2 regions of the Methylotenera sp. E1MeOHC1 genome follow, and region 2 is predicted to be linked to the other one. Evidence: riboswitches for the same ligand, from Rfam matches in the RefSeq annotation. Region 2 holds a riboswitch; the other holds the start of a gene.
What was found. Region 2 has a riboswitch for cobalamin ahead of ACSSU7_RS08345 (TonB-dependent receptor). Riboswitches for the same ligand answer to the same signal wherever they lie in the genome.
Positions count from the first base shown of each region.

Region 1: linked by a shared signal. The riboswitch ahead of ACSSU7_RS11645 (ribonucleoside-diphosphate reductase subunit alpha) and the one ahead of ACSSU7_RS08345 (TonB-dependent receptor) in region 2 are both predicted to bind cobalamin.

Region 1 is NZ_CP196025.1:2,468,424-2,479,827, forward strand. It holds gene ACSSU7_RS11635 (ankyrin repeat domain-containing protein) at 1-389, shown strand, start outside; gene ACSSU7_RS11640 (ribonucleotide-diphosphate reductase subunit beta) at 445-1,569, opposite strand; gene ACSSU7_RS11645 (ribonucleoside-diphosphate reductase subunit alpha) at 1,726-4,536, opposite strand; cobalamin riboswitch at 4,700-4,932, opposite strand; gene ACSSU7_RS11650 (EamA family transporter) at 5,197-5,619, opposite strand; gene ACSSU7_RS11655 (phosphoethanolamine transferase) at 5,626-7,308, opposite strand; gene sugE (quaternary ammonium compound efflux SMR transporter SugE) at 7,702-8,022, shown strand; gene ACSSU7_RS11665 (hypothetical protein) at 8,158-8,673, opposite strand; gene ACSSU7_RS11670 (NAD-dependent formate dehydrogenase) at 9,073-10,281, opposite strand; tRNA gene ACSSU7_RS11675 (tRNA-Arg) at 10,615-10,691, opposite strand; tRNA gene ACSSU7_RS11680 (tRNA-Ser) at 10,764-10,857, opposite strand; gene ACSSU7_RS11685 (aspartate kinase) at 10,933-11,404, opposite strand, start outside.
Region 2 is NZ_CP196025.1:1,759,868-1,771,271, forward strand. It holds gene ACSSU7_RS08305 (cobaltochelatase subunit CobN) at 1-408, shown strand, start outside; gene ACSSU7_RS08310 (MotA/TolQ/ExbB proton channel family protein) at 439-879, shown strand; gene ACSSU7_RS08315 (DUF2149 domain-containing protein) at 911-1,249, shown strand; gene bluB (5,6-dimethylbenzimidazole synthase) at 1,249-1,914, shown strand; gene ACSSU7_RS08325 (cobalamin-binding protein) at 1,911-2,717, shown strand; gene cobU (bifunctional adenosylcobinamide kinase/adenosylcobinamide-phosphate guanylyltransferase) at 2,719-3,246, shown strand; gene ACSSU7_RS08335 (RNA-binding S4 domain-containing protein) at 3,264-3,476, shown strand; gene ACSSU7_RS08340 (PepSY domain-containing protein) at 3,537-5,048, opposite strand; gene ACSSU7_RS08345 (TonB-dependent receptor) at 5,107-7,227, opposite strand; cobalamin riboswitch at 7,533-7,764, opposite strand; gene ACSSU7_RS08350 (cobyric acid synthase) at 7,945-9,384, opposite strand; gene cbiB (adenosylcobinamide-phosphate synthase CbiB) at 9,396-10,364, shown strand; gene cobD (threonine-phosphate decarboxylase CobD) at 10,357-11,331, shown strand.

The sequences.
Region 1 (11,404 bases), 710 kb from region 2:
GCACGCCCGCGCTGTTGGTTGCTTTAAAAAAAGGCTACACGGTGATAGCGGGCATACTGATCAAAAAAGGTGCGGATGTGAATGCTTATGACCGCAAGACCATGACGCCGCTTTTACTGGTATGTGGTCAACAATTGCCTGGTTATAAAACTATTGCAGAAATGTTGATCAAAAGAGGGGCTTATATCAATGATCGGGATAGCCTTGGTTTTACGCCTTTATTGCTTAGTCTCACATCTGGTCAGTTTGAAGTGGCTGAACTACTTATCGAACGAGGTGCTGATATCTTGGCGCGTGGTAAGAACGGTAAGTCTGCTTTAGCCTTAGCTGAAGATGCAGGTAATACTAAAATAGTAGCGCTCTTAAAAGAAAAAGGCGCTACTCCTTGAGTGCAGGCAAAAATAGCCGTGTAGCTAAGGCTATTCTTGCCAGTTTGGCGCCAGATTAATCCCAGCTTAATGCGCCGCCCGTTTGATATTCTGTCACACGGGTTTCAAAAAAGTTTTTCTCTTTCTTCAAATCTATCATCTCACTCATCCATGGGAACGGATTGGTCGCACCTTGGTAAAGCACATCCAAACCAATTTGCTGGCAACGGCGGTTGGCAATAAAGCGCAGGTATTCCTTAAACATGGTGGCATTCAAGCCCAGCACGCCGCGTGGCATGGTTGCTTCTGCGTAACGATATTCCAACTCAACACCGTGTTGGATTAAGCCTTTAATCTCTTCACGGAATTCAGCAGTCCATAAATGTGGGTTCTCAAGCTTAATCGTATTAATGACATCAATACCGAAATTGCAGTGCATAGACTCATCACGCAAGATGTACTGGTACTGCTCAGCCGCGCCCTGCATCTTGTTCTGGCGGCCAAGTGCCAGAATCTGCACGAAGCCTACGTAGAAGAACAGACCTTCCATGATGCAGGCAAACACAATCAATGAACGCAATAGTTGTTGATCAGCCTCTGGTGTACCGGTTTTGAACTCCGGGTCTGTCAGGACATTGATGAATGGAATCAAGAAGTCATCTTTATCTTTAATACTCGCTACTTCCTGGTAAGCATTAAATACTTCAGATTCGTCTAAACCCAAACTCTCAACGATGTATTGATAGGCATGTGTATGAATCGCCTCTTCAAAGCCTTGGCGCAGCAAGTATTGGCGGCACTCTGGCGCAGTGATGTGGCGATAAGTGCCCAGCACGATATTGTTCGCAGCCAATGAGTCAGCTGTGGTAAAAAAGCCCAGATTACGCTTAACAATCAGACGTTCATCGTCGGTCAGTGCAGTGCTGTCCTTCCACTGTGCAATGTCGCGGCTCATGGAAACTTCTTGCGGCATCCAGTGATTGGCACAACCGGCCAAGTATTTATCCCACGCCCAATGGTATTTGAACGGCACTAGTTGATTCACGTCCGTTTGGCCGTTAATCATGCGCTTATCTGAGGCATTCACACGGCCTGAAATAGACGGCTGGTTTGCTGCTACTGGCGCTGCGGTTGGTGTTGGCACTGGCGCCAGTTGTGGCTTAGTTGGCTCTACGTAAACTTCATCTTCAAATGAAAGCATGTTTTTTCCTTAATTCTTCGTCATCATTTTTAGCAAGCTAGTGAGAGCTATTCAGTGCGAGGCACGACAAGCGCAAAAGACAAGACAGTACAAATAGTACGGCGCAGTCTTTGAGCATTGTTGTAACAAAGCAATGGATGGCTCACAGACGCTTGCTTATTGACAAGATTCGCATTCCGGGTTATCTATCGAACACATCTTTGGCGCTGGTTCTGGCGCACTTGATGCAACCGCATTCAACTCGCCACCACTACCAGTCGATTTCTCTGCCGCTGTTGCGCCTAATGAACGTAAGTAATACGTCGTTTTCAAGCCACGTTGCCAAGCCAATAAGTACGTATCGTTAAGCTTCTTGCCTGAAGGCACTGCGAAATACAGGTTAAGTGATTGCGCCTGGTCTATCCATTTTTGGCGACGTGCTGCCGCTTCAATCAACCAGCTTGGATCAACATCAAATGCTGTTGCATAAAGCTGTTTTAAGTCTGCTGGCACGCGCTCGATAGGCGCCAATGAACCATCAAAATACTTCAGGTCTGACACCATCACGGTATCCCATAAGCCACGTGCTTTCAGATCATTGACCAATTGCTCATTCACAATGGTGAACTCGCCAGATAAGTTAGATTTCACGTACAGGTTTTGGTACTCAGGCTCAATGCTGGCAGATACGCCGACGATATTAGAAATCGTCGCAGTTGGCGCAATCGCCACGCAATTAGAGTTACGCATACCTACTTTTTGGATGCGGCTACGCAAAGCGTCCCAATCCAATGTCTTGCTTCTATCCACTTCCACATTGCCGCCACGCTCACTAGCTAACAAATCTAATGTATCTAATGGCAAGATGCCTTGATCCCACAAGCTGCCTTTAAAGCTAGAGTAAGGGCCGCGCTCTTCTGCCAACACGGTTGATGCCCAGTACGCGTTGTAGCACACCATTTCCATGGCGCGGTCGGCAAACTCAACCGCTTCCATACTTGCATAAGGAATACGCATTGCGTGCAGGCAGTTTTGAAAGCCCATGATGCCCATACCCACTGGGCGGTGACGTGTGTTGGAGTTGCGCGCTTTACCCACTGGGTAGAAGTTGATATCCACCACGTTATCCAACATGCGCATGCCGACTTTAATCGTGGCTTGCAATTTGTCGTTATCTAGCACTAACTTTCCGTTAACTTCTGTTAAATGTTGCAATAAGTTCACAGAACCCAAGTTGCATACAGCGATTTCTGTATCAGAAGTATTCAGCGTGATTTCTGTACATAAGTTAGAACTATGCACCACACCCACGTGCTGCTGTGGCGAACGAATATTGCATGGGTCTTTGAACGTAATCCAAGGATGGCCTGTTTCAAATAGCATAGAAAGCATCTTGCGCCACATCTGCAAAGCAGGCACGCGCTTGAACAACTTGATTTCGCCATTATCCGCACGACGCTCGTATTCCACATAAGCCGCCTCAAACGCTTTACCGTATTTGTCATGCAAGTCCGGCACATCAGATGGTGAGAACAATGTCCACTCGCCAGCTTCAGTCACGCGGCGCATGAATAAATCTGGAATCCAATGCGCGGTATTCATGTCATGCGTACGACGGCGATCATCACCGGTGTTTTTACGCAGGTCTAAAAATTCTTCAATATCCAGATGCCAAGTTTCCAAGTAACCACATACTGCACCTTTACGTTTACCGCCTTGGTTTACCGCTACTGCCGTGTCGTTCACCACTTTTAAGAATGGAATCACGCCTTGGCTCTTACCGTTAGTGCCCTTGATGCGTGCACCTAATGAGCGAACTGGCGTCCAGTCGTTACCTAACCCGCCTGCGTATTTTTGCAGCAAAGCATTTTCTTTAATGCCTTGGTAGATACCGTCCAAGTCGTCGCTCACAGTGGTGAGGTAACAAGAAGAAAGCTGTGAATGCAATGTGCCAGCATTGAATAAAGTTGGCGTTGAGCTCATAAAGTCAAACGTACTCAATACATTGTAGAACTCGATTGCGCGCGCTTCGCGGTCAATCTCGTTAATCGCCAAACCCATCGCCACGCGCATAAAGAAGATTTGCGGTAGTTCGATACGACGCTCTTCAATATGCAAGAAGTAGCGGTCATATAAAGTTTGAATACCTAAGTAACTAAATTGGAAATCGCGCTCTTTAACCAAAGCTGCGGCCAGTTTACCCAAATCAAACTGTGCCAAACGTGGGTCTAACAAATCTGAGCCGATACCGATTTTGATATAGCGTGGGAAGTATTCCACATAGTACGTATCCATTTCAGCATGGCTTACGCGCTCGCCTAATACTTCAGCTCGCACTAAATCCAGCTGCAAACGCGCTGTTACATAATTGTAAGCTGGCTCAGTTTCAATCAAGCTACGCGCAGATAAAATCAGCGCTTTATATACTTCGCTAAATGGAATGCCATCATATAAATCACGCACTGCTTGCTCTACAACGAGGTTCACATCTACTTCGTTGCCCAGATTCAGACAGGCTTCTGCCACCATGTCGTTTAGCTGTTTAATGTTAAGCGGCACTAATTTACCGTCAATATTCACATTCAGCGCATGGCTAGGTTCACTAGTCGTCGCTTTTTCTGCGGCACGTTCAGCATTGCGTTTCTCACGGTAAAGCACGTAAGCACGTGCTACGTCGTGATTGCCGCTACGCATCAAGGCTAGTTCAACCTGGTCTTGAATGTCTTCAATATGGATAGAACCACCAGCTGGTAAGCGGCGAATTAATGCGTTATTAACGATTTGGCTCAATGTGTTAACTTGGTCACGTACACGCTGTGATGCGGCACTTTGGTTACCTTCAACCGCCAAGAAGGCTTTAGTGATCGCGATAGCAATTTTGTCTAAATTAAATGTTACCGCGGCACCATTACGGCGAATTACCTGCAACATAGGCAGTAGTGTAGATTGTACTGAGTCAGTACTTGAAGATGGTTTTATGTCATCCATTTAGATTTCCCTTTTTTAATAAAGGGCAGGTACGCTTTATAGGCGAGCATCTTCTACAATAGAAAAATACGCCAAACAAAGACCAGCATGGCGGATAGATTGAGTCTACCCATCTGCCGAGGACACCCCGCCTCAAACGTTATAAAAGTATTCACACAAGTGCAGCGTGAAAATGTCTACGGCAGGTCTCCTGGCTCTCAGGTCATCATCATTTTGCTAGCCTTCCCAAATTTTAATTAATCAAAATTCAGTGGCGAGAAATACAAAATAACTCTCTGATTACAGTTGCGGGGGCAGCCCCGGTATTGATGTTTGCGCTAGGTCAAACTTCGCACCGGATTCCCTATTATCTTAATTTTCGACTGAAAAATAAGAACCGTGTGCAAGCACTATAACGCAACATAGTGGGTGATTTCAATATTAAAAGCACAATATATAGATATTATTTATTTTAAATTTCCATACCTATGTTTTATAAGGATTTTTTTAATTGGCTTTTTTAGCTTGATTAGATTGCAAAAGCACAAGAGATTTTAAGTCTCTTGTGCTTTAGTCAGTTAATTGAAGGGGGATTAAGCTTTGCAGTGGGGTAGAGGCTCACGTCAGCTATGCGCTCTAGTCAATTTTGGTCAGCCTTAGGATTAGGTTGTGGTGATTCTATTATTTTTTTGCAATCGTGATGATGCCAGCAATAATTAATACTGCGCCTATCATCATGCGTAAGGTGATAACTTCTTTAAATAGCAGCCATGCCAATATCACGGTGACAACCACGCTGCCTTTATCAATCAGAGCGACCGTTGCTACATCCCCCATTTTCAGTGCTTTGTAATAAAAAATCCAAGAGCCGGCAGTGGTGAGGGCGGATAGTGCCAGCCAGATATAATGATGTTTTTGCAGGTTTTTAATTTCAGCCGGTGTGACGGCAAGCAGACCAAACAAAATAATAAATGCGCAAACAAACAGTGTTCTTAGCGTTAAACCAAGCTCAGCAGAAATGCCAGTTAAGCCCTGTTTTGCAATGACGGCAGTAAAGCCTGCAAACAGCATGGAGATAATAGCGTATAGAACCCAGCGTTCCATGGTGAATTAATTTAGTTTCCTCTCTGCATGATTGTCAGAGATAGCCGCTGATTTTAACGCGGTATTTTTAGAGAAAATGCCTTTTTTGGCTGCACATATGTGTGAATCTAACTCATACGAAGCCAGTATAGTACAAAATAAATCGTCATGGCTCAGCGCATGGTCTTGATACGATTTAATATCATCCAAGCGATAATCAAAGCTTTTCCCGGCCCATACAATGGCTGGAACATGCGTTTGCTCTTTAGGCGCCATCATATACGGTGCGGCATGTAGGTAAATGCCGTGTTCACCTAAAGACTCACCATGATCTGCGATGTAAAGCATTGCTGTTTCGTGCGTGCTGTCGTATTTTTTGAGAAAACTAATCACTTCGGATAAAAAATAATCCGTATATAAAATTGCATTGTCATAAGCATTATCAATTTCCTGTTTAGAGCAATCTCTCAACTCACCAGTTTGGCAGGCAGGTTTAAAGCGTTCAAATGCTTTGGGGTATCTGCGATAGTACTCAGGGCCGTGATTGCCCATTTGGTGCAATACAATCATCATGTCTTGAGATTTGTGCGCCTCAATATACTTATCAAGCCCGCTTAACATACCGATATCTCTACACTCACCTTCGCAAGTTGGATTGAGCGTTGGCGACTTAAAGTCCTCATATTTAACTCTGGTGGCAACTCCTTTAGAGTCTGAGTTATTGTCGCGCCACAGCACCTCAATACCATTTTTTTTCAGAACGTCTAATACATTTTCTTGCTCAAGCGCTTTTTCTTTATCGTACTTATCTCGCCCTAAAGATGAAAACATGCATGGCACAGAGACGCCGGTAGATGTCCCGCATGAGCTGACATTACTAAAGCTTACAAGGTTTTCTTTGGCGAGCAATGGGTTGGTTTCTCGCTTATATCCATTTAATGAGAAGCGGTCTGCACGGGCAGTTTCACCAACTACTAATATGATGAGCTCTTTTTTACTTGTGCTTGGGTCAATTAAAACCGCATCTTCTGCCGTTTTATGTAACACCGCATGACTTGCAATTTTTGATTGCTCTGTGACGTATTTAATCGCCGAGTACACTGAGTAAGTTGGGTTAGCGTAGAACCTGACAATTTTATGTTCTCGTATAAACGAGCTGTAGTCAGCGGTGAACGGTATTACTAATAAAACGATGCTTACCAAGCAAACAGCGATGGTTTTTAATCTAGATTTAAATTCCGCTTTGAAATTGATTGGTGCGGGGCAGTATTTAATAATTAACCATGCCGGTATAACACCGAAAACTAAAGTTCTCACGATTAAGCTCATGGTAATTAAGCTAGCAAACTCGTTTGTACTGGTTTGCATGATGTTATCAATCATGACGGTATCGATAATGACACCTAAGTGGTCCATATAATAAGCGGCTTGCGATGCAATAATGACAAACAATGCCAATATCCAGCGTGTAAATTTTCCATGGCAAATGGATAAAAAGAAAACGGCGGTCAGTGCGCTAAAGAATAAAGCCAATGAGGTTAAAAAAGGTGCATTGGCAACTGTAAGTGGGTATATGTGCGCAATGCCGTGAAACAGGGCGAAGTTGCCTGTTAGCATGATGAAAATGACCACTAACAATATGGCTTGTGTTTGATTCAGAAATTTTGACAATTCTGTTTTGTCGGTAACTTCTGGCTTCATTGACTGCATAGTATGGGGTGTGCCTTAGCTTAAATATTATTAAGGTAAGAGCAGTAAATGTGCCAGATGCCTACTGCATTGATTTATATAAGTAAAAAATTAAATATGAATGATGCATGGTGCAATAATTGCATGAATTGATTTAAGAATTAAATACGGCACTGCATAAATTGTAGATTGCTCCCTTGTGATGTTTAATTACATGCAGCATGTGTAAGCTATGGTGGGCAATAGCGTTTGATTGCATCAATGGGTTGGTAATTATTCATTGTGCGCTATGTTGAAAGTAAGCTGGCATTCAATTCTAGTGCTAAACTTTATGCGTTGTGCGATAAGTAAGGACGACCTTGCTTATTTAGATTAATCTCGGGACGACCCAATATTTTTTTGTGAGGTGTTAAGATGAGTTGGGCGATTCTTGTGGCGGCCGGGCTGTTAGAGGTAGTGTGGGCGATAGGCTTGAAGTATACCGAGGGTTTTACGCGACTTTGGCCAACGGTAGGCACCGTGCTGGCAATGGTACTGAGCGTTTGGCTGCTAGGAATGGCAATGAAATCATTACCCGTTGGAACGGCGTATGCGGTTTGGGTAGGAATCGGTGCCATTGGCACAGCAATTTTTGGCATATTGCTATTTGATGAATCTGCGAACTTAGGTAGGCTACTAAGTTTGTTATGCATATTTGTTGGTATAGTAGGGCTGAAGTTAAGCACAGCCATTTAGTGCTTTTGGCCTGTAGTTTGTTTGGCATTGCAGGCCGAAACAGACCCCACACCATCAAGGTGTACATTCAGCAAGCGCCATTCACATTACGCTTAGACTACTTAGCCATTTTTATCACTGCGTATCAATCCACTGCTAAGGAAATAATACGTGATCAGTTGGCCAAGTTCCTTCATAGCTGGCTTCGGGATGTCTTTTAATCAAGATGTCGCGAATCTCAATGAGTCTATGCAAGGGTACAGAAACAATCATCAGCACTTTTCCGGCATTAATTGGTTTTTTATATGGCTCTAGCCTATGGTTTGGGACTCCAGTCGCTAAAGTCCCCGCCCAAATCGCACTCGCCACCCCACCAATCAACATGGTGTAGGGGATAATGGCTGTAGAAACCGAGCCAAACCACCATGGAACCATGATGGCTAGAACTCCAGCCAATGCTCCTAGTACCGCGCCTAGCAACATGCCTACACTTGCGCAAAAAACGAGTTCTGATCTCTCTATTACATTTGCCTCAGGCAGGTCGCCCAAAGGTTTATCTGGTCTAGCCAAAAAGTGAATATGATTAGCGTCAATGCGCGCTAGCAATAATTCGTTCATCATCACTTGCGCACTTTTAATATCTGGTAACACGAAATAAAGTCTACGTCTCATCGCGTTCTCCTATGTATTTTGCAGTTAGGATTCAGCCTAGGTTGGTTAACTTAGATTAATTAGCTGAGATTCATTAATGCTTGCTTAACTAGCTTAGTTATCCACCACCTTTTAACAATCGCTTTTATTGATTGCTGTACTTTATAAACGGTTATTTTAATAAATAACCAATTTATAAATTAACATATTGGCAAAGTGACTACTCACACTTATCAATACCATTAGTAATGTGCCATTCAATCTGAGCACGTAGACTGTTTACTCGCGACAAATGCATAAGTTACGCCAATTAAAGTCGGACACCATTCACTAATCAAAGTTCTGATTAGTGTGATGGTGAAAGACGCCAATATCGTTCCCTGATCTCTATCAGGGAACGATATAAATACACCCTTTGCTCTACCTTGCTGCCGCACTGTACCGTGTTGCGTCCTCCCAGCCTTTAGTGGCGTTACCTGTGCTATAGGAGTGCGCACCTGCACCAGCTAAATGACCGCCATCTACAATAAGATACTCTTCTCGAATAGGCTTGCCTTCAAACCAGCACTCCAGAATTTCACGTGTACCAGCGGCATACCGCGCTTGTGCGCTGAGGCTAGTGCCTGATACGTGTGGTGTCATCCCGTGGTATGGCATAGTGCGCCATGGGTGGTCTTTAGGTGCAGGTTGTGGAAACCACACATCGCCTGCATAACCAGCTAATTGACCGCTTTTTAATGCTCGCGCTACTGCGTCTTTGTCGCATATTTTTCCACGAGCAGTATTCACAATGTAAGCACCTCGTTTCATCTTAGCAATCAACGCATCATCAAACATATGTTCTGTTTCAGGGTGCAATGGGCAATTAATCGTCACCACATCACACACTTTCACCATAGATTCCACATTGGGGTGGAACGTGAGGTGTAGTTCTTTTTCAATGTCTGGTGATAACCGATGCCGGTCGGTGTAATGCAGTTTTACGTCAAAAGGTTTAAGTCGCCTTAACACAGCCAAACCGATACGGCCGGCGGCCACAGTGCCGACATTCATCCCTTCTAAATCATAAGAGCGGGTCACGCAGTCGGCAATGTTCCAGCCGCCACTCACGACCCATTGATACGAAGGAATGTAATTGCGCACCAAACTTAGAATCATCATCACCACATGCTCAGAAACGCTGATGCTGTTGCTATAGCTAACCTCAGCAACGGTGACGCCATGTTTGATGGCAGCCTGTAGGTCTATGTGGTCCGAGCCTATACCTGCAGTGATTGCCAACTTTAATTTTGGTGCCTTGGTAAAGCGATCTTCAGTCAGGTAAGCCGGCCAAAATGGCTGGGAGATAATGATATCGGTGTCTGGTAGCTCTTTCTCCAGTCGTGAGTCGGGGCCATCCTTGTCAGAAGTCACCACTAACTGATGGCCGCGTGATTCTAGAAACTTTCGTAACCCGAGTTCACCCGATACGCTACCTAACAACTGGCCGGGCTTGAAGTCAATGGCTTCTGGCGTAGGCAAGGTCTGCCCGCCAGGGTAAGTCTTGATATCGGGTATTCCGTCACGCGGGTATGATTTTGGATACCCCGAGACAGGGTCGTCATACAGTACACAAAGAATTTTGCTCATTTTAGCCTCCTTTCGATAAACGACAGAAACTCCAGAGAGCCTTTCTTGGTGTTAAATGCTAGCCTTGAGCTTAGTATTTAATGCTTGTTGCAGGCTTCCCCGCATGTTCTATCTTTATCTGGCGTCGGAACATATTTTCAATAACTAGTAAACTGTTACGCAATTGAGCCTAGCAGAAGCCAAGTATTGAATTCTCATGTAACGAGCGCATCCAAACCTCCTCATACAGTTCGACATTGTAGTTCTTAATAAATTCTGGGAGGTTTAGGTTGCATGCGGGATGTATAAAAGACAAAAGGCTTACAGTCGTTAAACTGTAAGCCTTTGTTTATTTGGTGCGCCCGAAGAGATTCGAACTCCTGACCCCTTGGTTCGTAGCCAAGTACTCTATCCAGCTGAGCTACGGGCGCGAAAGCGTGCATTATACTCGAAGCTGGGATTTTTTCCAGCAAAATAATAAAATATTTCACACTTATAAAACTTGGCGGAGAGCGAGGGATTCGAACCCTCGATACAGATTTAAGCCCGTATGCTTCCTTAGCAGGGAAGTGCCTTCGACCACTCGGCCAGCTCTCCGTTTACTTCAATTACGCTTCTTACGAGGGCGTGATACTACGCTAAACGCTTTTAAAAATCAACGTTAACTTGCAATTATGCTGCTTCTAATTCAAATGCTTTATGTAGAACACGTACAGCAAGCTCTAAATATTTTTCATCTACCACTACTGCAATCTTAATTTCAGAGGTAGAGATCATTTGAATGTTAATGCCTTCTTCCGCTAGTGTGCGGAACATTTGGCTTGCAATGCCTACGTGTGAGCGCATGCCGACGCCAACGATAGAAACTTTAGCAATTTTATCGTCGCCATTAATTTCGCGTGCGCCGATATGGCCTTGTACTTTATCGCGCAAGATACTTAAAGCTTTGTTCATTTCATTTTTATGCACAGTGAATGTGAAGTCGGTTGTACCGTCTGCACCTGTGTTTTGGATAATCATATCCACGTCAACATTTGCTTCAGCCACTGGGCCAAGAATCTGGTAAGCAATACCAGGCTTGTCCGGCACGCCTAATACAGTGATTTTGGCTTCGTCGCGGTTAAAGGCAATGCCAGAAATAACG
Region 2 (11,404 bases):
GTCATTAAAAATGGCTTGCCGGGCAGCGGCCACACCTCACCTAACCACCCGCTATGGGACTGGATGGGGCAACATATCAATGCTGAAGATAAGGCAGGGTTGGCTCAGGTGCTAGCAAAGGCACGCGGTTACGGCAAGCCAGTAACGGATACTGCACAACACCCAGCACAATCAAGTCAGCTTAATGACGCATCAAAGTCCAGCCCTCACAAAGCCGTGAGCAAAACAACCGCAGCGCAACCACAAGCAAGTGCCGCAAAGCCTGCACCAAAAGCACAGCCCAACAAAGCAGTGCAAGCTTATGAACTGACAGTTGCAACGGTTAAAGACAACCTCGCTTGGATACTGTTACTCCTGCCTATTTTTGCACTAGGCCTGTGGTTTGGCACACGAAAGCCTACAGCATAAGAAACGTCAAGATTACTATGGGAAAATCATATGTCTATTAACTTAAACTCGCTGCATAGCGCCATTACCTGGCTATTAGAGCCTGTGATTGTCATCTTAGTCGCGGCTGTAGTGATAGCCGTGTTAGAAGCTGGCTTAGCCATTGGTGAGCGCTTATTTGGCCTCAAACAACTGCGTAATGCTGGCGAGCAGGCTGTGCTGAGGGTGGCGCGTAAACGCCTAGAACGTGCAGACTTTTTAGCTCGCATACCGCCCATGCTCGGTTTAATGGCCACCATTATCCCATTAGGGCCTGGGCTAGCCGCATTAGGCCAAGGCAACCCGTCATTACTTGCGCAAGCCGTTACCACGGCATTTGATGCCACGGTGTTAGGCTTGCTAGCAGGCATTATTGGCTTAGTGATAGGCAAATGCCGCCGCCGCTGGTACGAGGATGTATTAGTGTCGCTTGAAACAGAACAAGCGCAATAAACTACCCAGATTATTCAGCTACAACAAAATCATGCAAAAAAAGAACCTTCTAGATAGTCGTTTAAATGGTCGTTTTAACCACGAAGACGAAGACCCACGTGCAAGTTTGGTGAACTTGGTGGACGTGATGCTGGTGTTTGCTTGCGGCCTATTAGCAGCACTCAGCGCTGGACAGCAATCTACCCTCACCCGCCCGCAAGAAGTGAATAAAGGGCGGGAAATCGACGCCCCAGCCACTGGCGAGCAAAGCGCTGGCAATGGCTATGACGCTATCGGGCAAGTATATCGCGACCCGAAAACCGGCAAGTTGTTTTTGATTGAATCCGCAGCGGATACAGAAGTGGGCAAAGGTCCCAAAGGTAAGCCCTAATGCAAGACTTTAGTTACCCAGAACATGAGAAAGAGGCGATTTATCGCGTCATTGCAGAGCGCCGTGATATGCGCCACTTTCTGCCGACCCCAGTTGCCCCAGAAACACTCACCAAGATTCTGCATGCAGCGCACCATGCGCCCAGCGTAGGCCTAATGCAGCCGTGGCGCTTTATTCGGATTACAGATATCAATACGCGCCGTCAAATTCACCAATTGGTCGATAAAGAGCGGATTAATACCGCGCAAGCGATTGGTGACCATGAAAACACTGCACGCATGGCTGAGTTCCTGCGCTTAAAAGTAGAAGGGATATTAGAGTGTGGCGAGCTAATGGTAGTGACCTTATGCGACAAACGCGAAGAACACATTTTTGGCCGCAGAACCTTGCCTGAGATGGATATTGCCTCCGTCAGCTGCGCCATACAAAACATGTGGCTGGCCTCACGCGCTGAGGGTCTGGGCATGGGCTGGGTGTCTATTTTTGACCCTGTAGAATTAGGTGCCTTACTCAATATGCCAACAGGTGCTAAGCCAGTGGCCATTTTATGCTTAGGCCACGTAAACTCCTTTTACAAAGAGCCGATGCTGATAGAAACCGGCTGGAAACAAGCCAAACCGCTTGCGGATATGGTGATGGAAAATCAGTGGAAAAGTACAGAATGAGGTACCCGCAACGTATTGTATGCCTCACTACCGAGCCCACAGAAGTACTGTACCTGCTAGGTGAACAGGCGCGCATTGTCGGCATCTCTGGCTTTACCACCCGCCCAGCCATTGCACGCCAAGAAAAACCCAAAATCGCCGCCTTTACCAGTGCTAAGATTGATAAAATATTAGATCTCAAGCCTGACTTAGTGATTGGCTTCTCCAACCTGCAGGCGGATATTGCAGCATCTCTGATTCGCGCTGGCGTAGAAGTACATATCTTTAACCAGCGCTCGATTGCACAAATGCTTAACATGATTACCACCGTGGGCAGCCTAGTCGGCGCCTCGGATAAAGCGTTTAAACTAATTGCCGAACTAGAGCACACGATACAACAGGCAAAAGATATGGCATCTCAATTGCCAGCAAAACCTGTTGTATATTTTGAGGAGTGGAACGACCCTATGATTTGCAGTATCAAATGGGCGGCTGAACTGATTGAAATCGCTGGCGGCAAGGACTGCTTCCCGGAGCTATCCCAGTTTCACAGTGCAAAAGACAGAACGGTACAAGCCAGCCAAGTGATAGAGCGCCAGCCTGACATCATTATCGGCTCATGGTGTGGTAAGAAATTTCAGCCTGAACAGGTGATCGCCAGAGAGGACTGGCATAGCATCCCTGCAGTAAAAAACGGCTTGGTATTTGAAATTAAATCGGCGGATATTCTGCAGCCTGGGCCGTCACTGATTACCCACGGTTTGCAGCAAGTGCAGGCTATTATCCAGCAATGGGCTTTAGTACACAGCAACAATAGGAACTAACATGGCTACACACCTTATTTTAGGCGGCGCACGCTCAGGCAAAAGCGCCTTCGCAGAAAAACTGGCTTTGGCATCTGGCCAGCCGGTCACTTATATTGCCACGGCACAAGTGTACGATACAGAGTTTGGCACACGCGTTGACCAGCACAAAACTCGTCGCCCAGCGCATTGGGCAACGGTAGAGCAGTCTTTTAACTTAGCAGAAGCGTTGCAAACCCATGCCAAAGCGGACACCTGCATTATTGTAGATTGCCTCACACTTTGGCTGGCGCAATGCATTTGCCCAGACTGCGACCGACCAGAGGGTTTAGACTGGCAACATGAACGCAACACGCTATTAGAGACCCTACCCAAGCTGGAAGGGACTATATTGCTGGTCAGCAATGAGGTAGGCATGGGCATCGTGCCCTTAGGTGAGATTAACCGTCAGTTTCAAGACGAACAAGGCCGCCTTAACCAAGCAGTCGCTGCATGCGTTAATCAAGTTAGCTTTATTGCAGCAGGCCTGCCGCTTACCCTTAAAGGGTAACTATTTAAAGGATAAATATGGAAACAACGACTTTTGAACTACAAGGTGAGTTTATCGAACTTTGTAACCTACTAAAACTTGCAGGCATTGCCAATAGCGGCGGCCAAGGCAAAGTGATGGTTAGCGATGGCATCGTTACGGTGGATGGCAATATTGAAACTAGACGCACTGCAAAAATACGCTCAGGGCAAGTTGTAGAGTGCTTGGGGCAAACGGTTAAAGTGCTATAAACGCTGTTTGACTATAAGCCTTAATTAACTTTACCGAGCGCTCTAGGTTACTTTTAGTTACTATCGATTACCAGCGACTACGGCTTGCGCCCACTTTCTACGAACTCTGCGCCAACCTAGCACGATACCTGCTATTGTGAGTAACACCCCGCCTGCCGACAGCACAAAAATGGTGATTCTACGCGCCAGCAATCTGTCACCCAATGGCGGAATATCGATACGGTGCAAGCCATTAAACAGCCAGCGATAAGTACGACTGTAACTATCCTGTGACACGAGTATCTTGCTAGTGCGTGCATCTATGTAAAAAGTAGTATTTAAGGCATCTGCAAATGCAACACGTAATACCCGTGGTGTTTTTTGTGCGTCCTGATTGAAATATAAATCACCGCTGGTCAGCCAGTGCGCTGATGTAATCTGCGCATGAAGCGCTAACTTAGCAGCCTGCGCCTGCAATATGGCTGCCGAGAACCCTGCCACTGGCACGCCAGATTGACGATCAACAAGCGACTCCTGCTCTGCAGCTTTTGCCAAAATGTAAGTATTGCCGGCAAACTTCAGCCACTCTATCTCTTTAATATCAGTGCCAGTCAAGCGTGTGGCAAATGCCGACACAGGTAGCCTCATGTCTTGCACATTAGGTGTGCCACCTGCCCAGTGCTCAGCTTCTTCCGCACGCAAAGATCTATCTGAAAACCAACCGAATGGCGTTAAAGAAAGCCAACCGCTAAATAACCAAGTAATGCAAAAAACACCCGCACTTAAACCGACAATATGATGCCAGCGTGCCCAGCCACGGTACGGCGTAACCCTATCATTACTGTAGCGACGATTAATACGTATACGTTGCACACCTAGCCATAAACCCAAACTAGCCAGCGCCACCCCAGCAAAAGCTAGCCACAGTACAACCTGCCGCCAAAGCTCACGCTCCATACGTAAAGGCGTAAAGTAAACCCAGTGAATCACTGAACCCAGCCAATTCCACGCACGCTCAGCGCCCTGTGTATCCAGCACTACCTCACCGGTATGGCTAGAAACATACAGTTCAGTAGCATCAGCATCATCGAGTGCAACACGATATAGAGGTCGATGCCCATTCAAACTAGATGAAATAGACCATTGGTCATGATCAAGCAAGAGCGCCTCTGTTGCTTTTGCTTGACCTTGATATTGTTCAGCAGCATTGATCGCTTCTGCTTTTGAAACTTGAATAGATTCGTCAGGAATAGACTCGCCAGGTGCAACATTGGGTGCAACATTGTTCGCGTCAGCCCATATCGCTAGCCATTGCCCATGTTGCAAAAAATAGTAAGTAGGTCGATGCCCACGCATGGCCAACCTAACGCTTTCTGGTTGACCCAGTTTACCCGTTAACACCCATGCCTGTGCGGCACTAAGCTTTACCTGCTGCAACTGCAAGCTATCCAAACGGTTTAGCCGCTCAGCTTGAGTCAGTTGCGGATAAGCAACAAATAACATCACTAGGCCAGATAAGAACCAAAGCAAGACAAACAGCCCTAGTCCTATCCCTAGCCAGCGATGTATCAGATGTAAATAACGTAATTTCACATCACAACTTTATAGTTAAATCATTACCAAACCTAGTGATTAATACCAAACTTAGTGCTTAAAAAGACAACTCAGCGGTAAGCTCTACACGCCTAGATTCGCCCAAAATAAACTGCTGCGTATCGTATGAAACCGGCGCATACAGTTTATTGGTCAGGTTACGCAAATTGCCTCTCAGCGTAGCCTTTGGGTGAACACGCCATGCTATGCTCGCATCATAAACCGTATAGCCTTGCATGGTAGAAGTGTTGGCATTATTTGCATAGCGTTTACCTACCATGCGTGCGCCTACGCCAGCCTCCCAGCTTGCTTGTTGATAATAAACCCAAGCATTGGCTATTTTTTCAGGCACATCGGTTGGCGTTTTACCGGCACGCGAAACGCTAACAGCAGGATCACCAACAGCCTCAACCAACTCGTCGTAACGCGCATCAAGCAAAGCCATATTCAAATCTGTACGCCAGTGATTCACTGGGAACAAGGTTGCTGATAGCTCAACCCCGCGTGATGACTGCTTACCGCCCTGCACTCTGAGCGTTGGGTTACTTGGGTCACGGGTGATAATGTCATCTTTTGCGATATGGTAAACGGCAAAAGTAAGCTCGCCCTTACCCTCAGGTAACGCGTGTTTAATACCAAATTCAGTTTGTTGCGCTGAAGTCAGTTTAAACGCGCCATTTCTAGGCCGTAACGTCACGATAGACGATACCGGGTCAGAACCCTGACTATACTGACCATAGAATGCTGTGTTTGGCGTAGTTTGGTAAACCGCACCTAACCTGTAAGAAAACGGTGAGTAATCTTTATCAGTACTCGCCGTAGTCAAGCGGCTCTCATGGTCTACATTAATCCAGTCCTGACGCAAACCAGCGCTTAACTTAAGCTGATTGGTCACATCAAAGGCATCTTCTACAAATAAAGACTGTTGTACGGTTTTAGACACAAAGTCGAGCGCAGTCGGGTCTATGGTCTGGAAGTAACCAGGAGCAAAGTTCTTGATAGCAACGTTACTGCTAGGGTCGTTATCATTATAGAAATTGTCAAAATATTTAAAATCTACGCGCGCCACTTCATAGCCTGCAGACCAACGGTTTTTATGCCCAAAAGCATCTGCAATTGAAGTCAACGCAAAGCGGTTACCAATTTGTTTCTGCTGATGCTTAATCTCAGTGTAACCAGAGCGGTCAACGGTATTGGTGGCGTTATCAATCGAAAAGTACTCTACATTGCGCCAATGACGATGCGCATTAAACCAATAGCTCACATTGCTTAATTTAAGCGCATCCGATAACTCCCATTCAACTTTTGCACGTAAACGGTCTTCAGTGAAGCTTTGTTTATCATCGCTAATGTTGTAGTTTTCTTTACGTAAAGATGAGTCTATACGCCCATTACGTAATGGAATACCGGTATAGCGGGTCGGTGACTCATCTGAGTGGTCAAAGGTAAAATTAATGCGTAGCTTATCTGTAGGGCTAAGTAGCAAGTTGGTCATGATTTTTTGGCTATCATGCTCACCACGGTCTACATAACCATTGCCGCCAGTGACCGAAGCATCGACTCTAAATGCGCCAATTTCACCTACAGCACCGGTGCCACCGACAGCTGCCCTATATTCCCCGCGCGAACCGGTACCAACCAGTGCCTGCACAGAGCTGTCACGACTAGGCGCTTTACGTATGCTATTAACGATGCCACCCACCGTGCCATCACCAAACATGACCGAAGCTGGGCCACGTAATACTTCAACCCGTTGGTAGCCCCAAGTATCTGAAGGGTAAGTCAGGGTACTTGCAGCAGTAAGCAAACGAATACCGTCTTCAGCCTGGCCTACAGAATCGTTACCGGTAAAACCACGTGCTGAGTACGCTACACCAGAGCCAAGGTTGCTAATATCCGAAATACCGGTAGTGCGAGAAACCGCTTCATGGATATTAATATCACCACGCATACGGATAGTTTCTATGTCCAGCGTTTCTGTACTGGCTGGAATCTCAATCGCATTCAGGCCTAGTCTACTCGCTGTGCTACTGGGCTGGTTAAGGTTAAGTGCATTGCCATGATCCCATGTAGACTCAACGTTAACTTCCTTGAGTTCTACTGCTACATCATCCGCCAAAGCCAGATGTGGTAGCGCAGCCAAAACAGCTGCCGTGATTAATTGATTGCTTCTAAGCATTATTTTTATACTCCCTGATACTCATTCAACTCAACATGACCAACCGCCATGTACGTATTGCAGTGGTAGCATTTGAATAGGAGTGGGACAGTGAATATAGTCATCCGCAGCACTTATGTGACCCTATCATCGTATGCCTCTGCACGTTGCGCACTAACTTATGCGTCAAACGCGTATCAGAAGCAACATTTGCTGGTGGCGCAAATTAACTATGGGTTCAGTAATAGGTACTGCTGGGATATATATTAATGTATAGGCAAAATAACTATTTTGCTTTTTTACTCAGGACGCCCCGCCCTAATTCAAACATTACGACTACATCAAGGCAGGTCTCCTGACTCTCGGGTTGCGGCCTGACTCGCTGCCTTCCCAAATCTAACGACTCAGTGGCTAAGGGTGCGAACAGACTATCCGATTACAGTTGCGGGGGCAGTACTGGAATAAGCACAAAGACTTTCACGTCAAATGCACCGCACCAGATTCCCTATTAATCAACCAGAGTGAAACTCTAGCTAAACCTTAATCGCCGCAGTTTAGATTTTTAGGTGGGTAAAGTCAAGTTTATATAGAAATATCAAGAAGATGCGAGTTGCCTGATGCCATCTACTAGCTGACATTAGAGCAAGCGATAAAAACTACTCACGAGTAGTTTCTCTAAAACCGTACGCTGCTTACAGATATAAGTCAGGTATAAAAACCACGCAATCACTTAGAAACCTAAGCTGGCAGCCCTATCGCGTTCCAATCCAAATGCTGCTCTACGCAATCGGCCAAACGATTCAGCTCGTCATTTTTAAGCTGCTCATAATCAAAGTGCTGCTCGGTCTGCAAGCCTGCCCACGCCAGCCAAGCCGCACATGCTTCTTTGTGGTCAAACAAGCCGTGCAAATAGGTGCCGGCAATTTGCATGTCAGGCGACATCGCCCCTTCTGGCCGACTTTCAAGATGGAGTGCCGGCGTGTTGAGTGCAGCGCCTGTTGTCACCCCCATATGAATTTCGTAGCCAGCGACTTGCGCATCCGCAAACGCCAAATGCCCCGCAATCTGCTTCAATTGCTTGGTTTGCTCTAAGGTAGTTTCCATCTCCAGCCAACCCAAGCCAGAGCTGGAGCCTGCGTCACCTTCTATGGCATAAGGGTCATGGATAACGCGACCCAGCATCTGAAAGCCGCCACAAATGCCTAAGACTTTGCCGCCATAGCGTAAATGGCGAGTGAGCGCTTGCTCCCATCCATTGGCGCGTAAAAATTCAAGGTCGCCGCGTACGTTTTTGCTACCAGGCAATATCATCAGGTCTGCTTGCGGAATTGCCTCGCTAATCTTAACGAATTGAAAATCCACCTGAGGGTGCAAACGCAGTGCGTCAAAATCAGTGTGATTACTGATGTGTGGTAAAACCGGCACCACAACTTTCAAGCGCCCATTCTTAGCTCCCCCTGCGACCTGCTGGCTAACAGGTACGGAATCCTCGGCCTCGATATGCAAACCATGCAAATACGGCAATACGCCTAATATCGGTTTACCAGTTTCCTGCGTAAGCCAGTCCAGCCCTGGTTGCAATAAGGCGATATCGCCACGAAAGCGGTTAATCACAAAGCCTATCACGCGCGCCCGCTCACTTTCAGAAAGCAAGGCCATGGTGCCTACAATGTGCGCAAATACACCGCCGCGGTCAATGTCTGCAATTAAAATCACTGGGCAATCTACCGCTTCGGCAAAGCCCATATTAGCAATATCACGGTCACGCAGGTTAATCTCAGCCGGGCTGCCCGCGCCTTCTACCACTACACACTCGTATTGCGACTTTAATCGCTCCCAAGAAGCCAGCACGGCGTGCATCGCGATCGGCTTGTAGGCGTGGTAACCCACCGCCTCTAAGTTACATTCCACCTTGCCGTGCACAATCACCTGACAGCCAGTATCCGAGTTAGGCTTAAGCAGCACTGGGTTCATATCGGTATGTGGCGCTAACCCACAAGCTTGTGCCTGCACAGCCTGCGCACGCCCTATCTCGCCACCATCTACCGTCACCGCTGAATTTAACGCCATATTTTGCGGCTTGAATGGGGCAACACGTACACCTCTGCGATACAATACACGGCATATCGCTGCAACTAGCGTACTTTTACCGGCATCTGATGTCGTTCCCTGAACCATAAGTGATTTAAATGTCATTTGATTATTATCCCATCATCAGCGCCTATAGCACAGCCCTAGCGGTAATTACTGCTGTTCTGTTAGATGCTCTACTAGGCGAGCCTAAGCGCTGGCACCCACTCGTTGGCTTTGGCTGGATGGCAAACAAAATAGAACATGTGCTCAACCAAAACATGCGACCATGCCTTGCCCGTTTGGCTGGACTAAGCGCTTGGTTATTACTATTACTACCGTTTACCGCCATCAGCTACCTAGCTCGCCATACCCCATTTGCATGGGTCGCCGATGTTGCTTTGCTTTATTTGGCCATCGGCGCACAAAGCCTCAGCCAGCATGCACTGCAAGTGCATGCACCGCTATCAGAGGGCAACCTGCAACAGGCAAGGCGTGCCATTAGCATGATTGTAAGCCGTGACACTTCGCAATTAAACGAAACTGAAATTGCCACCGCCACCGTGGAATCGGTATTGGAGAATGGCAATGATGCAATATTTGGCGCGATATTCTGGTTTGTATTATTAGGTGGGTCTGGGGCAGTGCTGTTTAGATTAGCCAATACATTAGATGCCATGTGGGGTTACAGAACCCCGCGCTTTTTATATTTCGGCTGGGCGGCTGCGCGTTTAGACGATATTTTAAACTTAATCCCAGCACGCCTCACCGCCCTAAGTTACGCCTTATGCGGCCATACCCGAGCTGCATTAAAATGCTGGATGGCACAATCTAGCACTTGGTACAGCCCCAACGCCGGGCCGGTAATGTCGGCAGGCGCAGGCGCGTTAGAGGTACAACTCGGTGGCAATGCGGTATATCACGGCACAGCCAAGCAGCGCCCCACACTAGGCATGGGCGCATTAGCCAATACGCAACATATTTTAAGCGCTACTAACCTAGTCAAACGCAGTATTGCGCTGTGGTGTTTGGTAATCATAGCGGTATCAATCTTGATGCATATTAAAGGAAGCCTTTATCTTGCTTGAACATGGTGGCAACTTAAGCGCCGCTGTCGCGCAGTATAAAATCCCGCTAGAGAACTGGCTAGATTTATCAACAGGTATCAACCCCTGCCATTACCCCATCCCCGAGATTCCAGCACATTTATGGCGCAATCTGCCGAATGATGAGGATGGGCTGATTGCAACTGCCGCGCAGTATTATGGCTGCCAATCGCTCATCGCTACCAGCGGCTCACAAGCTGCACTACAAACCCTGCCTAAGCTTAGGCTTTGTAGCAGAGTTGCCATGCTCAACCCCATGTACCAAGAGCACGCACACGCTTGGCAGCGCTGCGGGCATCAGGTAATGCGCTTCAGTGATTTAAACGATGTTGACCTTATCAGCAATGCTGATGTGGTATTAGTTTGCAACCCAAACAACCCAACTGGTAAACAGTTTGCGCCACAAAACTTATTGCAGCTACATGCCATGCTAGCCAAGCGCGGCGGATGGCTGATTGTGGATGAAGCATTTATGGATGCAACGCCCGAACACAGCATTGCCCAGTACGCACATTTAGAGGGTTTATTTGTACTGCGCTCACTAGGCAAATTTTTTGGCTTAGCTGGTGCCAGAGTTGGCTTTCTGCTTGCAGCACCCGCAAAGCTACAACTGATAAAAGAGGAGTTAGGCCCATGGACGATTGCAGGCGCTAGCCGCTACATTGCCATGCAAGCGCTACAGGATTTCTCGTGGCAACAAAACACCAGACTAACCCTAGTAAACAACAGCCAGCGCCTAGCAAGCTTACTTACGCAATATGGTTTAAAGCCAGTCGGCGGGACTGCGCTTTTTCAGTACGTTGCGACTGAGGAAGCTAGCCAATTACAAGACAAGCTCGCAAGACAAGGGATTTGGGTTAGAAAATTCACGGAACAGCCAGCATTAAGATTTGGCTTACCAGACGACAATCGTTGGCAGCAATTGGAACAAGCACTGCAGAATCTATAGCGCCTGAAAACTTACAGTGGTGAACCGACCTGGCTACCGACGCTCTTTTCCAAAACTACGAGTGATGCTCAGT